4 regions of the Paenibacillus sp. sgz302191 genome follow, and region 2 is predicted to be linked to each of the others. Evidence: riboswitches for the same ligand, from Rfam matches in the RefSeq annotation. Region 2 holds a riboswitch; each other region holds the start of a gene.

What was found. A riboswitch is a leader RNA that binds a small molecule or an ion and turns the genes downstream of it on or off. The one in region 2 is predicted to bind cyclic di-AMP.
Region 1: it holds a riboswitch for cyclic di-AMP, as region 2 does, so the genes downstream of both, AC3G2T_RS35785 (C40 family peptidase) here and AC3G2T_RS15130 (hypothetical protein) in region 2, are expected to answer to the same signal.
Region 3: it holds a riboswitch for cyclic di-AMP, as region 2 does, so the genes downstream of both, AC3G2T_RS37335 (C40 family peptidase) here and AC3G2T_RS15130 (hypothetical protein) in region 2, are expected to answer to the same signal.
Region 4: it holds a riboswitch for cyclic di-AMP, as region 2 does, so the genes downstream of both, AC3G2T_RS07075 (APC family permease) here and AC3G2T_RS15130 (hypothetical protein) in region 2, are expected to answer to the same signal.

Annotation. Positions count from the first base shown of each region.
Region 1 covers NZ_JBYLHY010000046.1:2,122-6,765, reverse strand. The annotation lists gene AC3G2T_RS35795 (ROK family protein) at 1-1,074, shown strand, start outside; gene AC3G2T_RS35790 (hypothetical protein) at 1,100-2,752, shown strand; cyclic di-AMP (ydaO/yuaA leader) riboswitch at 2,849-2,999, shown strand; gene AC3G2T_RS35785 (C40 family peptidase) at 3,004-3,888, shown strand; gene AC3G2T_RS35780 (hypothetical protein) at 4,058-4,644, shown strand, end outside.
Region 2 covers NZ_JBYLHY010000009.1:80,725-85,368, forward strand. The annotation lists gene AC3G2T_RS15125 (invasin domain 3-containing protein) at 1-1,516, shown strand, start outside; cyclic di-AMP (ydaO/yuaA leader) riboswitch at 1,737-1,907, shown strand; gene AC3G2T_RS15130 (hypothetical protein) at 2,024-2,476, shown strand; gene AC3G2T_RS15135 (hypothetical protein) at 2,666-3,061, shown strand; gene AC3G2T_RS15140 (sensor histidine kinase) at 3,209-4,644, shown strand, end outside.
Region 3 covers NZ_JBYLHY010000054.1:199-4,842, reverse strand. The annotation lists gene AC3G2T_RS37345 (M1 family metallopeptidase) at 1-1,455, shown strand, start outside; gene AC3G2T_RS37340 (hypothetical protein) at 1,471-2,289, shown strand; cyclic di-AMP (ydaO/yuaA leader) riboswitch at 2,490-2,627, shown strand; gene AC3G2T_RS37335 (C40 family peptidase) at 2,631-3,104, shown strand; gene AC3G2T_RS37330 (hypothetical protein) at 3,228-3,662, shown strand; gene AC3G2T_RS37325 (HD-GYP domain-containing protein) at 3,812-4,477, opposite strand.
Region 4 covers NZ_JBYLHY010000004.1:70,074-74,717, forward strand. The annotation lists gene AC3G2T_RS07060 (hypothetical protein) at 1-317, opposite strand, end outside; gene AC3G2T_RS07065 (helix-turn-helix transcriptional regulator) at 486-1,421, shown strand; gene AC3G2T_RS07070 (DinB family protein) at 1,498-1,998, shown strand; cyclic di-AMP (ydaO/yuaA leader) riboswitch at 2,804-2,961, shown strand; gene AC3G2T_RS07075 (APC family permease) at 3,104-4,644, shown strand, end outside.

The DNA.
Region 1 (4,644 bases), on a different contig from region 2:
GTAGGGCTTGCGGGCATCGCGGGCAATATGCTGAACGGCTTTTTGCTGGAAAAGGGCGGCCCTTCCGCCATGAATCTGGTCTGCGCGTTGAGCTCGCTGCTCGGAGCTGTTATGCTGGTATTTGTCGCCTACGGCTTCAAACGGCAGCAGACCGGTTCGCTGCCAGCGGAAAAGCGGAAGAAACGTTACATCGCTTTCGATATCGGCGGAACGAGCGTGAAATACGGGATCGTCGACGAAGCCGGCGAGGTGCTGGCGGGCGGATCTTTGGCAACACAGGCGTCGGAAGACAGCGAGGCATTTATTGAAAAGCTGACGAGCGAAGTCCGCCGGTTTCGCGAAAAAGAGGGCCCGATCAGCGGCATCGCCATTAGCACGGCAGGCATTGTCGACGACTCGGGCACGATCGTAGGGGGCATCGAGAACATCCCGTGCCTGAAGGGCGTGAACTTGAAGCGCGAGCTGGAGTTGCGCACGAGACTGGAGACGCAGGTCATCAACGATGTCAATGCGGCTGCGCTGGGCGAGGCCTGGATGGGCGCCGGCAAAGGCGAGCGGACGTTTTTCTGCATCGCGCTCGGAACGGGCATCGGCGGAGCTATCGTCTTGGACTCCAGGCTGTACAAAGGCTCGCACTTCCGCGCTGCGGAAATCGGCTATATGCATATGAGCCGTATGCAGACCGGCAGCTATGAGACGCGGGCTTCCACTTCGGCCTTAGTCAGGAGCGTGCTTGACAGGCAGCTGGAGGAAACGGCGGCGGCCGGCGTCAATGGCCAGTCCATATTCGAACGGGTCAAAAGCGGAGATTCCGCATGGGCCGAGCCTGTCGACAGGTGGATGGACGAGGTAGCCAAAGGCATTGCCGATCTCATCTACGTGCTGGACCCCGGGCTGATTATTGTGGGCGGGGGCGTCTCCGCGCAAAAAACGTTTTTAACCGACCGGATCGCAGCCAAGGTAGACTCTTATTTAACGGCCGATTTTCAGGGGCTGACGCGCATCGTGCCTGCGCTTTGCGGCAATGAGGCCGGCATGCTGGGGGCCGTATCCTTATTTGCAACCCGGAACTGACTGAATGAAGGGAAGATGTGACGGTATGAGCTTAAACATGATGGAAAGCATGACGGACGAACAGCGTTATCTGGTCGATCACGCCATGGCGGATATGGATCTGTACTATGATGAGGAAATGAAACTGCTGCGGGATAAAGACAATGAGCAGCTTCATTATACGCGGGGGAGCGCGCACTATGCGATAGGACTGCTGCTCCGGAACGCGCCGGGAGATTTGGCAAGAGCTTGCGAAGTTCTCGCTACGGTGATGGACATGCAGTACGATTGTCCGGATGAAATCTATCACGGCACGTTTCGCACGGCCCCTCAGGTGCCGCACCCTCCGGCCGGCAGCTTTCCCTGGAAATCTTTTGCGCCGGGCTTCGCCTTCTTTTTGGCCGATACGTTCGGGAAAATATCCGACCGGCTCGGCGATCCGGCGGCGAGAGAATCGTTTCAAACCGCTGTAGACGACGTGCTGCCGACGGTTTGGACGACCTATGATCCGAACTGGCGGGAATTCATTGCCTGTGCGTTCGCCGTCATCCTGGAAAATTGGGCGGACAGCCTGCCCGCCGAGCTTGTCACCCGGATGGATTCCTGCATGCGCAAAGCGGTGGAAGCGTCCATCGACCGGCGTTTGTCGGATGCCATCCCGATGAACACCAACATCGAGCTTATGCATATGTTCATCTGCCACTATTTCGGACACCGGTACGGCATCGCGGACTGGATCGGGCATGCCGACCGGGAGGCGGGCAAGTTCATTGAAGCTTTCGCGGAGTTCGGGTCGTTCGCAGAGTTCAATACAACGACGTATTACGGCGTCGATCTGACCGTGCTGGGGCTTTGGCGGAACTACAGCAAGACGGATGCGTTCCGGCGGATCGGCCGCGAGATCGAGCAAGGACTGTGGGCGAACATCGCTTTATTTTACAATCCGAATCTGGAAAATTTGTCGGGGCCGTTCTCGCGCGCCTATGAGATGGAAATGAGAGACCACAGCTCGATCGGCGTCTTTCTTTATCTGGCTTTGGGCCAAGGCTACGAGTATCTCGCCGGGATCAATTGCGAATCCGAGCATGACCCGATGATCGCTCTGGTCGGGGTCGACGTGCCGCCGGCCGTTAAACCGGCGCTGGCTGCGTTCCAGGGCCGGCGGCTGGCCCGGAAGCAGTTCAGAGAGCTGTGCGAACGGGATCGCCCCGGCGCTAACTCGAATCTGTGCACGGCGACGGCCTGGATCGAAGACAATCTGATGATCGGCGGGATGACCGGGAGCCGCAACACGAACGGGCAAATGCATCCTGCGACGATGCACTGGCGAACCGGCGCTGGAGACAAGTATTATATGAGGCTGATTCGCCGGGAAGCGGGCAAGCATTGGAACACGCATCTGAGAGGCATTGCGTTCGATGCCGAAGCGGAGCAGGACCGGCTCGCGGTTGACGTTCATTTTCAGACGAATGCGGAGATCGAGCTGTTTTTCGAAATTGCGGGCAAGCATATTCACGACGCCGACATAGCTCCCGATGTGTGGACAATGCCTGGGCTGACTTGCCGCGTAGAGGCCGATGCGCCCGCGCCCGAAATCAACGTTTTTGACAATCGCGTTGAAGTGGTATACCGCTACCGGCCGCAAGTTTCCGGCGCTCATATGAGGTTTGCGCTCCGCGTCGAGCGCGATCCGGCTTAAGGCTGGGAGCAGGCAAAACGCCTGATTTGGCCTTGGGAATTTTTACCGCGACGCAAAATTTGAAATTTGTCCGAATTCTATGCTAGTCTATCAAAGTAAAAAAAAATGCCGAATCTTGGAGCAGCACAAGCTCCGGTACGGGGGACTTCTTCATTTGGGGTGAAAGATCGGTTCGGATGTCCGAACCGGTCAAGGGAATTCCTCTTCCCGAACCCGTCAACTAACCTCGGAGGCTCAGGGAGGCAATCTTTTTGAAACGTCTTGTTTATTCATGCGCTTTTATCGGCGCAGCAGTATCCGGCGCTGCTTTGCTGCCTGCCCAAGCGGAAGCTTCTCAAGCGCTTTCAGTCAAAGTCCAGGTCAACGACGACATCGTGCAGTTTACGGACGCGCAGCCTTTTATCGACAAAAATGGGAATTTGCAAGTGCCGTTAAGGGCCGTAACCGACAAACTGGGCTATGAAGTGAAATGGGCGAAGCAAGGAGGCGAGGTCGCCGTCTCGGTGTTGACCAAGGATCAGGTCGTTTCACTGAGGACGGACGAACAGCAAGCGCTTGTGGGCAGCAAGAAAATCAGCCTGGAGAGCAGCCCGGCTTTTATCCAGGGAAGTACATACGTACCGCTTCGTTTTATTACGGAAACGTTCGGTTCCAAGATCGAGTGGAGCGATGCGAATCAGATCGCGATCGTGAATGCGGACGGCAAGCCCCACAAGCCGGCCTGGACGGCGCCGCCGGAACCGCCCGCACCCGCACCTGCGCCTGCGCCGCCTCAGCCGTCCATGACCGATCTGATCGTGCAGACGGCGAGCAATTACATGGGAGTCCCGTACAAATGGGGCGGAACGACGCCGCGCGGATTTGACTGCTCGGGTCTTGTCGGTTATGTGTTTGAAGCGGAAGGAATCGATCTTCCGAGAACTTCCGCCGAAATGTACAGCGATGCCGGAACGCCGGTATCCGATCTGAAGGTGGGAGATTTGGTCTTTTTTGGCCGCGGTGTTGTCGATCATGTCGGTATTTATTTAGGGAATGATCAATTTATTTCATCCACCTCTTCAAGAGGAGTAGCCGTCGAGAGTTTGTCGAGCAAGTATTGGGGCGCGAGATACGTTGGCGCCAAGAGAATCATATAGAAGCTAGCCTGTCTGAAAAATGAAAGAAACATCTGTTTTGTGCAAGCCACGGAAAACGGATGTTTCTTTTTTGTGTTGAAAAATTGCGATTTATATCGAATTTTTATCGTTTTTCGCCTATAATGAAGAAATGTTCGGAGAAAGAGGAAGCGGGTGAACGGCGATCTCCATGCTGACAGCAGTCTTGAAGCGGTGGTTTTTAAGAAAAAATACAGCGGTTATCATGAACAATAATCATGCTGCGGAAATAAGCGCTGCGATCCCTCCGGAAATTATGGACGTGATCCGTCGTTTTTTTCAGACATACGACAATTTTCAAGGCGCGCGGAACCTCCAAACGGATACTTTTATTAGAGAAGTGTATTATGCCACGAAGCAGGACCCGGCCGATCAAAGCACGGTGGACGAAATGGAAGTCTATCTGCACTATAAAAACTTGCAGCGCCTGCGTTTGAAGCACTACGAGATCGATGAATTTCTCATGTTGAACAGCGGCGTCTGCCTAGTCGGCGTTACCCGGGAATTCAGCGGCAGCGTCCGGAACCGGGTGCTCTATTTTTTGAATAAGGAAGACGGCGCCTGGCGCTTTCATCATATTGCAAGATCTCATCACGGCACGATTACCGACAAGTTCCAGGTCAAGGAGCAGACGGGTTTCGTCGTTAGCAATGAAAAGACCGCCATGCTTTTTCTGGCTCACAGCGACACTTCCGACGCAATCGGCTACATGACAGGCGATTACGTCCATGTGGAAGG
Region 2 (4,644 bases):
AGTGAACTATACGGTAGACGTAAGCCATTCGGTTTATGGCTTGAAAATGGTGCTGACAGCCTCGGACGTCTATTCTGCCGTCTACGTGAACGGATTGCAGGTTGCGGGCAGCCCGATGACCGGTGAATATTCGCTTGCAACAGGCAAAAACACGTTCGAAGTCAACGTCAAAGCGCAAGACGGTTCAGTTAAAACATATACGCTGAGCGTGATTCGTTCGGCTGCAAGCTCCGGTTCCGATTCTGGTTCGACTTCAAGCTCGTCAAGCCATTCGTCGCCCGGCAATTCGATCGCGGCTTGGATCAATGATGCAAAGGTGTCCGGGATTGCCACACTTCAAACAGATGCCAATGGAGTGAAGTCCGTTGATGTTCGATTGGATAAGGATACTTTAAAGAAGGTGCTTGACTCTTTATCCTCCTCGCCTGAACGGAATCTCTCGGTATCGATTGAAGATGAGGCGGACCAAACAGCGCTGCGGCTTCCCGGTGAAGCTGTCAAGCTCCTTGCCGGGAAAGCGGATAAGATCACTTTAAAAACTCAGCATGGCCAGTATCGCTTGCCTCTGGCGGAAGTCGTAAATCAGGAGTCCGAGTGGACGAACGATGCGGAAGTTCAAATAACGATCGAGCGCGGCAAAATTGAAGCGATACCCGGACTGCAGGATGCGGCGAATAAAGGCGGTTTCCGGTTGGCGGCGGATCCGATTCATTTTAACGTATATGTGACGCATCATGGCGAGAAAAGCGAGATTTCCGGCTTCAACCGCTATGTACAAAGGGTTCTCTATTTGCCGGCGGATGCCGGAACGGCTGCAACGGCCGTGGTATGGGATCCGACATTCGGTGTACGTCCGGTGCCGACGGAATTTGCCAAAGTTGACGGACATCAGGCGGCCGTTATTCGCAGCCTCACGAACAGCGTTTATGCATTGGTGTCCAAAACGTCCCAATTTACAGATATTCAAGGACATTGGGCCGCGGCTGAAATTGGCAGGATGAATAGCAGAATGATCGTACTTGGCGTAGATGAAAACCGGTTTGCTCCCGAAGCCGTTATTACGCGGGCTGAACTCGCCGCTTTGCTTGCGAGAGCGTTGGGCTTGCCGGAGGGCGGAGATCGTGCCGGTTTCCGAGACGTGAGCGAGTCGATCTGGTACAGCCGGGCCGTGAAAGCAGTTCAAGCATACGGAATTATGGACGGTTTCGGTGACGGAACGTTTGGGCCCAACCGAGAGGTTTCGCGGCAAGAAGCGATCGTAACGATCGTTCGGGCGCTGCGCATGGCCGATGCCGCTTCGGTGACGAGCAATGCCGGGGCGCAAGTGAACTTGGCCGCCTACACCGACAGCAATCAAATCGGCGGCTGGGCGAGCGATGCGATGCGGACAGCCATTCATATAGGCTTGGTGAAGGGGTATGGCAATGAATTGCGTCCGCAGAAGCCGTTAACTCGTGCCGAGACGACCGTACTTCTTTACCGGATGCTGCAAAAAGCGGGATTAATCGATGGATAAGCTTGAATCAGGAGACGGGCCGAGGGGCTCGTCTCTTTACTTTGCGGTTCAATGTCACCGGCAAAAGCATTCCAAAGAAAATGGAACGATAATGATCGAAATTTATATTTGATTACGCTTTCACTTGGGAAAATCATCAAAAAAACAAAATAAAGCCCCGTATTCTTATTTTACATAAACGGTAATTAGGGGTACCATTTGATTCAACAACTTCACATCATAAATCAAATCGCTGAGTCCCTGAAAGGGGAGCGGGGGAACCACCAGAAACCGATCCGAACAGGGGGCGGTTTTGCGGGGTGAATCTAAAGCAGGCGTTTGCTTGCCGCAGTAGGGCACTCTCAAGCCCGAATCCGACAGCTAACCTCGTAAGCGTATTGAGAGAGACCTTCGATCGTGCTTTCAGCAGTTCGTTTCTTTACGTTGAAAAGAAGCCCGAGAGTAGAATTTCTCTGCTCTCAGGCTTCTTTTTGCTTTTTTTCCACACATTGAGGAGAGTGACTGTAAATGTATCCTGAACCCATGACAGCACTGCAAGAAGAACGCACAAAAAATTGTAAAATTGTCAGGATCGAATATTTTCGATTTAATTCCGAGCTAACGGACAAGCTGATGCCCGGACATGGAACTGACTATCATTGCGGTATCCTGGCGATTTCAACAGGCGGTGCAGTGTACGGTATCGGAGAATTCATCATGCCAAGCTGCGCTGTGAAAGGTGATCTCGTACAGTGGGTAAGTGTTTTCCAGAGGATCAAAGGTCTAACTCTCGAAGATGGACTGCATTACATTCAGCGGAATAAGGAGCAGTGGGGTCTTGCCAGAACGCAATTAATCGAATCGGCATTCAACGATTTGGATGAAAAGCTGAGACACTCATCTGCCGGCGGCAATGAATCGGGTTTCTTAGGGGATCATGCTTATTTATTTGACCGTTCAGAGGCATATGTCTCTTTTTAGGGCAGATGTGTGGGGAATTTTAATCATTTTTTACGTTTTTTTAATGCATGGACCCGGATTCTTTTACCTCCTTTTTACAGCGTTCCGTATTAAGATCTCAATGTGACCGTGGGGAAAGCCGAGAAAGGGCAGTACCACGTGTTAAAAATTGGGCTTATGATTAGCCGCAATGACATGGAGGAGTAAGAAATGAATGAATCGGAGTTTATATTGGTTGCAGCTCCTACGAAAGCCGGCGAGCAATTTATTCGTCATTTAAAGTTTAAAGGGCTGCCTTGTGCGGTTGTAACGAACAATAGACAGGACCAGCAGCGCTTTTCCAAGCTTGGTGTGAATCATATCATGATTGTGGATACGGTCGAACATGAGACTTGGGTCGCTCCCGAATATCCGATAGGTAAAATCTTTTTGTTTGAAAATAGTTTGCCTTTATGCTGCCGCTATCTTCAAATCACCCGCAAATGGACTTCAAAAGCGGTCTATGTCATTACCGAACGCGACTATGCCAGGCTTATTTACAAAGGGCTTGGCGCCGATCATGTCATTTATTCAAGGGCAGGCAACGTTTCATTTTTACTCGATTAGCACGGTAAAATTTACAATTCGTCGCCTTACTGGATGACGAACAGCGGCAGTGTGACGGGCTCGTCCTCGGGGTCCGCCGACAATTCCCTAAAGTTATTGCTGAATAGTGAACCAGCAGATACAATTTCAGGAGAGGGGGGACATTTGATGAGAATAAAGCCGCATACGTTCAACAGTGTCAAATACAAGATTTTGTTTGTCAACCTGATTTTGATGATTTCATTCAATCTGCTTATCATTTATTTCTGGAATTACCGGACTTCGGAGGATACCCGGGAGTCGGCGGGCAACTACATCAACGACATGTTGAGGGTTTCCGGCAACAATCTGGAAGTGGCTCTCAAAGATATTTATGCGCTGGTGTCGATTACATCGACAGAAAGCGATATTGTCGCCATTTTGTCGAAAAGAGAGGAATCGACAGGACTTTCCTATTTGCAAGAAAACAGGAAAATTGACGATTATTTGGTCAATTTGTTCACATACAAGCATTATTTGAACGATATTATGATTGCCAATTTAAACGGAAGGACGTTTTCGAACGGAAATACAATTTCCTGGGAATTCCTTACCAAGCAGAGCTGGTATCCCCGATTGATCAATGACGAAGGGGCGTCTGTGTTCATTCCTCCCCATTATAATTCGGATAATCCTTATATTACGCCTTACCGGGACGATAGAGTGGCTTCGATCGCCCGTCCCATTAAATATCAAGACAGCGTGATCGGGTTCGTGATCGCCGATATCAAAAGCGATTTGCTGCGCGACATGTTCGCAAGCAACCTGAACAAGGTGAACATTTTGATCGCCGACCGCAGTTCGAACGAGATCGTCTACAATTCGCAGAAGGAGAAGATGCCCGATCCGGATATCAGCGCTATGATCGGCGGCATGCAGGGAAACGAGGGCAGCTTCTACAGCCAGATCGGTCATGAGGATAATTTGATCGTATACCGTTATTCGCCTACGACGAATTGGATGCTGATCGGCATCGTTCCGAAAAAGATTTTGCTCGAGGAATTCAGTAAAACGAGAAACAGCTCGCTGCTGCTTTCCATGGCATTTTGCCTGATCGCCCTGCTGGTTTCCACGGTGGCGTCCTCCTATTTGACCAGACCGATTCTGAGATTGAACCGCGCAATCAAACAAATTGACGGCAACCATCTGGATGTGCAATTGGAGATCGATTCGAACGATGAGATCGGCCAGTTGTCCCGGCAATTCAACTCCATGGTGCATCGGATCAAAGATTTGATCCAGGATACGAAACAGCGCGAGCAGGATAAGCGCAAAGCGGAGATGCGCGCATTGCAGGCGCAAATCAACCCTCACTTTTTATATAATACGCTGAATACGATCAAATATTTGTCCATTTACCAAGGGGCCGATAACATTCACGATGTGGCCGAGTCTTTATCGAGATTGATGCACATCAACATGCAGGACAAGGTGTTCATCACGATTGAGGAAGAAATCGAGTACCTGAAGAGCTATTTAAATATTCAAGAGTACAAGTACAGCAACAAGTTCACCTACAGCTTTTCCATCAGCGAGAGTGTGAAGCCTTATTTGATCCCCAAATT
Region 3 (4,644 bases), on a different contig from region 2:
CCCAAAGCGGTGGGCCCCGGCGAGCGGGTCACGTTCAAAACGGAGTTTCTCGTCAAGCTGCCCGCAGCCTTCGCGCGAATGGGTTATGTCGGCGATTTCGTCATGGCCGGACAGTGGTTCCCCAAAATCGCCGCGTATGAGCCGGCGGGAACAAGAGGCCGCACGGCCGATGGCTGGAACCTCCATCAGTACCATGGCAACTCGGAGTTTTACTCCGATTTCGGCATCTATGACGTTGTTATCAAAGTGCCGTCCAACTATATTGTCGCCGCGACGGGGTTCCCTGTAAAACCCCCGGTGTCGGACAGCAACACGAAAACCTACCAGTTTTACGCCGAGGACGTGCACGATTTCGCCTGGTCGGCTTCGCCGAACTTCGTATACGTGGAAGAGCCGTTCGCCACGGCGCAGGTACCCGGTGTCAAAATCAAGCTCTACCTCGACCCGAAGCATCAAAATTTAAAAGACCGCTACATGTACGCGGCCAAAAAGGCGCTTTCCCGCTTCAGCCAGTGGTACGGTACGTACCCTTACTCCACGCTCTCCATCGTCGTCCCTCCGGAAGGCGGCAACGGCGCAGGCGGGATGGAGTATCCGACCTTGGTCACCGCATGGGGAGCCAGCGACAAGAAGCCCGATTTGGAGCTGGAACGGGTGGTCGTTCATGAAATCGGCCATCAATTTTTTTACGGCCTCGTCGCTTCCAACGAGTTCGAAGAAGCTTGGCTGGACGAAGGCTTCACCTCCTACGCGGAGGACAAAGTCATGGAGGCGGAATACGGCGTTTCGCCGAATCTGCCTGTAGAGGCCAGCTATGTGACCTCGCCCAACGCGCTTAAACTGAATGCCTGGGATTACAAAGGGCATGGCGAATATGCGGATAATGTGTACATACACGGCAAGCTGGTGCTGAAAGCCATCGAAAAGCAGGTCGGCGCCAAGACGATGGACCGCATCATGACGACCTACTTCCACCGCTGGGAGTTCAAGCATCCTTCGACCAAAGATTTTCAACATGTTGTGGAGGAAGTCACCAAAGCGAAATGGGACGATTTTTTCAACCAGTATGTGTACGGCAGCATGATGATGGACTTTGCGGTTGATCGGATTCAAGTGAAGCCTGCGGCACTGGCAGACGGCAAACCCGGATATGAGAGCACCGTGCTGATCTCCAAACGGGGTGGCAATTCCCCGGAGGTGCCGATTCAATTCCATTTTACCGATGGCACCGTACTGGATAAGGTCTGGAACGGCGCGGAGAGCAGCATCGAGTACAAGTTGACGAATGCGGCTCCCGTCGAGTGGGTTCGCATCGATCCGGGCTATTCGCTCGTGCTGGAAAATAAGCATATCAACAATTTCATGTCGGCCCGGATAGACCCCAAATGGAAAATACGTTTGAACCTCGGCATCATTCAGCTTTTACAAACGATCTCCGGCTGGGTAGCCTGGTAGAAAGGAGAACGCTGCATGACTCTTTATATGAAGTCCGGCTATCGGGCGGCGCTGCGGCAGCCTTTTGCGGTCATCATGCTGTTCCTGTATCAAATGGGTTGGGGAGCCCTCCTCTATAAAATGGTGCAATCGGTGCTCGTGCCGCTCATGCATCGCTTTCCGGGAAACGGCCAGCCCAAGCAGACGCTGCATTTGTTCCTGGCCGAAAGCCAGTTTCAACTGCTCAAAACGGACCTGAGCCATTCCTATTTATGGTGGCTGGCGGTGCTTCTCGCTAGCCGCATGCTGCTTACGCCGCTGCTGAACGCCGGCATCTACTATTCGCTGATCCACACCGACCAAAATGCGGGATACCGCTTCTTTAAAGGCATATCGGAGATGTGGCTCTCCTTTTTCCTCTGCTACGCAGTACGGATCGCGCTGACACTGCTTCCCCTCGCCTGGCTGATCCCGGAGGCCGAGTCGATCTTTGCGCAAAGCGGATCTTACGAGAACGCCGCCGTTGACATGCTGCCATGGCTGGCCGGAATGCTTGCATACGGATTTCTCATGCATCTCCTCTTCATGCATCTGCAGTTCGCGCTCGCTGCCGGAAGCGGAATTCTCTCCACCCTGCTCGCCTTTGTCCGGCACCTGCTTCCTATCGTCGGCATCGCTCTGCTGCTTTTGATCGGGTCGGGACTATTGACGGGTGTCAGCGTCATCGCTTCCTACATCTGGGCAGGTCTGATTGCCCTTCTCATTTATCAGCTGTTCCCGCTTTTCAACATATTTTTGCAAATGTGGGTACTAGCCTCTCAATATCAGTTGTGGTCCGCCAAAGCAAATTCGTAGCGAACGCCCGCCGCTCTCTAAATCTATGAGCAATATTCAGCGAAAAACGCCCAAATATCGGAAAATATGCTCAAGCCCCTGAAAAAGGGGCTTTTTTTTGTCTATTTTCCGAACTATTTCACATATTTTTATAGAATAGTGCACTTGGAAGGAGGATTTTAGATATTTATGCCGAATCCTAAGCACTAGGAAAAATAAACCAACATTTCATGCCGAATTCCCGATTTTTTGGGAAACGGGGGAACCATTCCGGGTGAATTGATCTCGCAACACAGGGATCATAGGGAACCTTCAACCGAACCCTCCAGCTAACCTCGTAGGCACCGGAAGGAGACAAGCAGTTGAAAAAGGTTGTTGCTCTCGTTGTCAGTCTTGTTTTGTGTTTGAGTATTGGTGCAGGAAGTGTTTTCGCAGCACAATCCACTTTGGATGAAACGGTTGACGGATTGCTCGGAACTCCGTACAAGTATGCGGGTACGACAACGAAAGGCTTTGATTGCTCCGGATTTACCGCTTACGTGTTCGCGCAATTCGGTATCGACCTTCCCCATAGTTCCAAAGCTCAAGACGAAGAAGGCATCTGGGTTGATAAAAAGGACTTGCGCAAAGGCGATTTGGTCTTTTTCAACACAGACGGCAAAGGTATTTCTCACGTAGGCATCTATTTGGGAGACGGTGAATTCATTCACTCGGCTACCGATAAAGGTGTTATGAAGAACAAACTAAGTGAGTCTTATTACTCCAAACGGTACGTATCGGCCCGCCGCGTTTTGTGGGACGATATTTACAACCAACTGACTGCTGAATCCAAGTAATTCGATTAATTTACGCGAAAAAAGCCCCGGCAAAGCACGGCTCGTTTCTTGAGCGGCTTGCAGGGCTTTTTTCTATTCTAAACCATAACCTTATCTGCCGCGTCCAATAGATGAGGTGATGAAATGAACAAGACGAAAAAAAGCCGGCAGCGGCAGTTGGCCTGCTTGCTGGTCAGCAGCGCGCTGACGCTGGCTTTGGCAGCCTGTGGCAGCGATGCCCCCTCCGGGAATAACAGCGCGAAGACGCCGGAACCGTCAGCAGCGGCCAGTCCGGCAGTCAGCCCGACAGTTACTCCTGTCCCGTCCGCAACGACGCAGGCGGATGCAGCAGCCGTGAAAAAAGGAACGGGACGCTATGTAGGCCTGGCCGATCCGCGTACGATCGAGCTTATCGTGAACGAGAAAGCCGCCGCTTTCCAGTTGGGAGACGGTACGGCAGATGCCGTGCAAAAGTTCAAGAAAGACGATCAGGTAGAGTTTGAATATAAAGAACAAGCCATAGAAGGCGACGCTTCGCTTAAACAGCTCATTTTAACCAAAATCGCTAAAAAACAGTAGCTCTCTTTGCGCAAAAAAGAATCCCTCCGACTGTCCTTTCGGGAAAGTCCGGGGGGATTTTGTTCGGAAGCGCCGCGCCGTCGGCTTATTTATTGACATAGACGCCTGTTTAACGTTAATATCGAGTCGTTGCCGCCGTCTCGGCCGGTTTATTTGAATGGATATACGTCCGGAAACGATTCGGACAAACTTAAAAAGAGGGCTACATAGTCCGGGTCAAACTGCGTCCCGCTGTGTGACAAAAGTTCTTGTACCGCCGTGTTGATCGATAAGCCTTTGCGGTACGGACGGTCGGAAACCATGCTGTCGAAAGCATCGATAATTGCACAAATCCGGGCAAAAGCAGGAATGTTCTCGCCGCTTAGTCCGCTGGGATACCCTTGGCCGTTCCAGCGTTCGTGATGATACAGAATGATTTCCGCGATCTTCGGGTCCAAATCGGTGAACGCCATCATCATGTTGGAGCCCAAAACGGGATGCTGCTGCATAATTTTCCATTCCTGGTCGGTGAGCGCCGAATCCTTCAACAGAATTTGATCCGGTATTAACAGCTTACCGATATCGTGCAAGCAGCCTCCCTGGATTAACTGACGCGTTTGTTTTTCGTCCAATTGCAGAAGACTTGCCATCATCTTGCATAATTTTCCCACCCGCAAACTATGCTCGTATGTATTTACATCTTTCTTCAAAAGCAGAAGCAGTTTGTCTACATACAACAAATCTTTCACATTAGCCCACCTCTTTATCCCCCTGGAGCGGCTTAAACCAAGGACGGGTTCTTTTTCATACAAACAGCGGCGGGGGGATGAATACATAACTGTCACATCCAATCATTCACAATACTCAGCGTCGTCCCTAACAAATAAAAAAGATGGAATAAACCTCCGAAAACAGAGGGACCCCATCTTTTTTTTGTGGGAACCGGCTGACATAAGTTCCGTCAGAATAACCGTCATTGCCCCTTAAGTTTTGTGCGCCCGTC
Region 4 (4,644 bases), on a different contig from region 2:
TGCAGCGGAATCACCACCTGATTCCGGCCTTGGCCGCCGGTTACGACAACGAACAGCCTGGAAAAATACGAGCCCGCAGCGTCCGCCTTCGTTCCGCCCAGCGCCACCAACTCCGGCTTGCCGTCGCCGGTCACATCGATTTCTCTCGTCTGCAGCAGCAGGCCTTGTTCCGCCCCCGCCCCCGCTCCCGGCCCCGGGGTTGACGGCTCCCGGCGCTCTTCCGCCGCTGCCGCGTTTATCCCCTGCAAGGCTAAGCCGCTTAATAACACTCCGACCGCCGCTGCATGCAGGGCGGTTTTCGCTATTTTTCTGAACAATGCGCTCCACTCTTTTCCTTTTGAATTCGTAGCGGTCTTATTTTTTCTAATTTTTCCATCAACTATTCGGAATAAGGATGGGCTTTGCAAATCTAATTTCCAAAAGGATTCGCCCATCCCCGAATCGAATTGATTGAGAACTAAAATTTTATGGATGAGGTGCGACCATTGAAGCTTGATCGTCTGCTTGCAATAACGATGCTGCTGCTGAACCGTAAACGAATCTGCGCCAAAGAGCTGTCGGAGCGCTTTGAGGTATCGCTGAGAACCGTATACCGCGATGTGGAAACGATCAATCAGGCGGGCATTCCGATCGCCTCTTATGCCGGCGCAAACGGCGGCTATGAAATTATGGACCAGTACCGGCTGGAGCGGCAGTTTCTCACGCTTGAGGAGCTGCAATCGATTATTACCGGGCTCAAAGGCATCCGCTCCAGCATCGGCGAGCAAGAAATCGGAGGCCTGCTGGACAAAGTAGGCGCGCTGGTCGCCAAGTCCGAGCAAAAGACGGTGTCCGAGCTGCACAATCACCTCGTCATCGATATGAATCCGTGGCACAGAAGCAGCGCCGAAAAAGAGAAGCTGCAGTCGCTGCGCCACGCAATCCGCCAAACGAAGCTTATCCGCTTTCAATACACGACATCCCAAAGCGAGCTTTCCGAGCGCACCGTCGAGCCTATGGGCATCGTCATCAAAGGCTTCGGCTGGTATTTGCACGCCTACTGCCTGCTGCGGGGCGATTACCGCGTCTTCCGCTTATCGCGCATGAAGGACATCGCCATGCTTCCCGAGACGTTCGTGCGCAGGCCCGAGACGCTGGAGACGCTGTCCTATAAGATAGGCAAAAGGCCCGAGGCGTCCTACGTCAAACTCCTCCTGCACATGCAGCCGAATGTCCGCGCTCAGGTGGAAGACTACTTCCATCCCGAGCAAATTACGGCTCAGCCTGACGGCACGCTGCTCGTCACCGCGGTCCAGCCTGACGAGCCCTGGCTGTACGGCATGCTGCTCAGCTACGGCCCCAGCCTGCGCATTCTGGAGCCCGCGCACATCGCCGGCATCGTCAAAGAAAAAGCGCAGCAAGTCGCCGCGCTCTATTCCTAAAAAACACTGACAACCTGTTGTCAGGGAGGCTCCTTTATACTAAGGCTATTACGCATAACAAGGAGGCTTCTCCCCCATGATTACATCGATTCAAGCGTTCGCAGCCGAATGGAGCAACGAAACCAAAACCACACAGCGCGTGCTGGACGCGCTCACCGACGCATCTCTGAGCCAGGGAAGCGAGTCGAACTTCCGTCCGCTGGGACAGATCGGCTGGCATATCGCCACGACGATCCACGAGATGCTTTCGCGGACAGGCCTGCAGTTCCAGGCTCCCGAAGGCGAAGAAAAAGCCCCCGCTTCCGCCGCGAAGATTGCTGATACTTACCGCGCCGCTTCGCAAGCGATGCTGGATGCCGTGCAGTCGCAGTGGACGGACGCCAAGCTCCACGAGTCCACCGACATGTATGGCGAACAGTGGCCGAACGGCCTGACGCTGCGCGTCCTCATTTCGCACGAAATCCATCATCGCGGCCAGATGATCGTACTGATGCGGCAGGCCGGACTGTCCGTGCCGGACATCTACGGGCCGACCCGCGACAACTGGATCGAGTGGGGCAAGCAGCCGGTCCTGTAGGAGCCGTCCCCGAGCCGCCTCAGCGCGTTGATCGAGTCGCGACACATGGCCGACCGACCGCCGTCATGCAGCGCAACACCGCGCGCTGGGAGCTGCGCGCGGTGCGTTTGTGTGGGGCGCTGTTGCTGCTCTCGGTGCGTTTGGACGGGGCGCTATTACTGCTCTCGGTACGTTTGTGCGGGCGAAGTTGCTGCTCTCGGTGCGTTTGTGCGGGCGCTGTTGCTGCTCTCGGTGCGTTTGCGCGGGCGCTGTTGCTGCTCTCGGTGCGTTTGTGCGGGGCGCTATTTTTGGGGGAACAGTCGCTTTTCCTGGGCGGGCAGCCGCTTGATAGGGGAAAAGCCTGCGAAAGTGCAGGTTTTTTCTGCGAAATTGGCTTATTTGGGCGAAAAGCCTGCAAAAGTGCAGGAATTTTCGCTGAAAGTGAACCTGAGCCCGTGTCCCCGCTGAAAAGCCTGCACTTTTGCAGGAATTCTTCGTAGGCAGCGATCAGTGACGCAAATTCATGTATTTTTGCAGGTTTTCTTGATGCAGCCAGGCAGATTGGGGCTATCACCTCATGACGCAGGTTTTTTTTCAACAACCCGATGCGGTCCGGGAAATATTCCGGACCGCATCTTTTTTCAATTTTCACGAAAACGAATGAAAATGCTATCTTGAGTGCGAAAATGTAAGATTCGCGTTTATGTAAACGCTATCTTTAGGTTTTGTGATATGCTGCCGGGTATTTAAAGCCAACTTCCAACCTTTACTTAAGTTCCTTTCAGGCGTATTATTCAAAACGTAGTTCATTTAGTACAATCATATGAATCCTTTATCGCTGAATTTCCTAAGGAAAACGGGGGAACCAATGAGGCGTTCATTGCCTTTGGGGTGAATCGCGTACGGACGGCATCCGTGCGTGTAGGGCTACTCTCAGAGTCCGAATCCGACAGCTAACTTCGTAAGCGTACTATGGGAGAGGGATGAATCCGTGCTGCTTATTTCGTGAGCCACAGGGTCAGACCCTGTGGTTTTTTGCTGCCAAAAATAGCCCTGCGGCAGTCGCGGACAAGTGAAACTACTTAATTCAGGGGAACATACAGGAAAGCGCCGGTGGAGGGTAACTATGGTAAACAGATTAAAAAGAATGCTGATCGGGAGACCGATGAAATCCCACGAAATCGAGGACGAGAAGCTGACGAAAATCAAAGCGCTTGCCGTCCTGTCATCGGATGCGCTGTCTTCCGTCGCTTACGGCACCGAGCAAATTTTGCTCGTTTTGATGACCCTCGGCTTTGCCGCCGTTTGGTACTCCATCCCGATATCCATAGCCGTATTGGGGCTGCTGACCATTCTGGTCCTGTCCTACAGGCAGACCATATACGCCTATCCGTCGGGCGGGGGCGCGTACATCGTAGCCAAGGATAATCTTGGCGTAGGCACAGGGCTGGTCGCAGGCGGGTCGCTGCTGGTCGATTACATTTTGACGGTAGCCGTCAGCTCGTCCGCGGGCACGGATGCGATTACGTCCGCTTTTCCGGCACTGCACGATCATCGCGTGCTGATTTCTTTGGTCATGATTTTATTTCTTACGATCATGAATTTAAGAGGCATTGCCGAATCCGCATCGGTTCTCGCACTGCCGGTCTATTTGTTTGTCGCCGCCATTTTTCTTCTGATCGTATCGGGTCTGTTCAAGTACCTCACGGGCGGCATTCATGCGGAGGTTCCCGAGATCGGAAGCGTTGTGAGCAATGTGAGCTTATTTCTGCTGCTCAAAGCTTTCAGTTCCGGCTGCTCCGCGCTGACCGGGGTAGAGGCCGTGTCCAACGCGATACCGAACTTCAAAGCTCCTGCGGAGAAAAATGCGGCCAAAACATTGATCGCCATGGGCGCCATTCTGGGCAGCATGTTCATCGGCATCAGCCTGCTTGCCTACTGGTACGGAATCAAGCCGTCTCCGGAAGAAACGGTCGTTTCGAAAATCGCCGAAGCCACGTTCGGACGCGGGGTGCTGTACTACTGCATTCAGGGCGTGACAGCGCTCATTCTCTTCCTGGCGGCGAATACGGCTTACTCGGCTTTCCCGCTGCTGGCCTTCATGCTCGCCAAAGATAAGTTCATGCCGCACATGTTCAAAGTCCGCGGAGACCGTCTCGGCTTCTCCAACGGGATCATCATGCTGGGCGTACTGTCCGCTTTGCTGGTCATTCTCTTTCACGGGAATACGGAAAACCTGATCCCGCTTTATGCAGTCGGGGTGTTCATTCCGTTCACCTTATCCCAGTTCGGCATGATGGTTCGCTGGATCAAATTGAAGCCTGCCGCGTGGATCGTCAAGTTCATCATCAATACGATCGGGATGATCACTACGCTCACGATTACCCTGATCTTTATTTTCACCAAATTCAGCCAGGTTTGGATGGTTTTCATCTTTCTGCCGATCGTCATTTTCCTGTTCTTCCGCATTCACAGCCACTACATGAACATCGCTAATGAATTGCGCGTAAATCTGGAAAAGGATAAGCCGGAAATCAAGGGAAGCACCATCGTCATTCCCGTTGCCGGCATTACCCGGGTCGTACTCAATTCCATCAGCTACGCCAAATCGTTAACCGATAATGTCGTTGCCGTCTACGTCGGCTTTGACGACGATGAAATTCACAA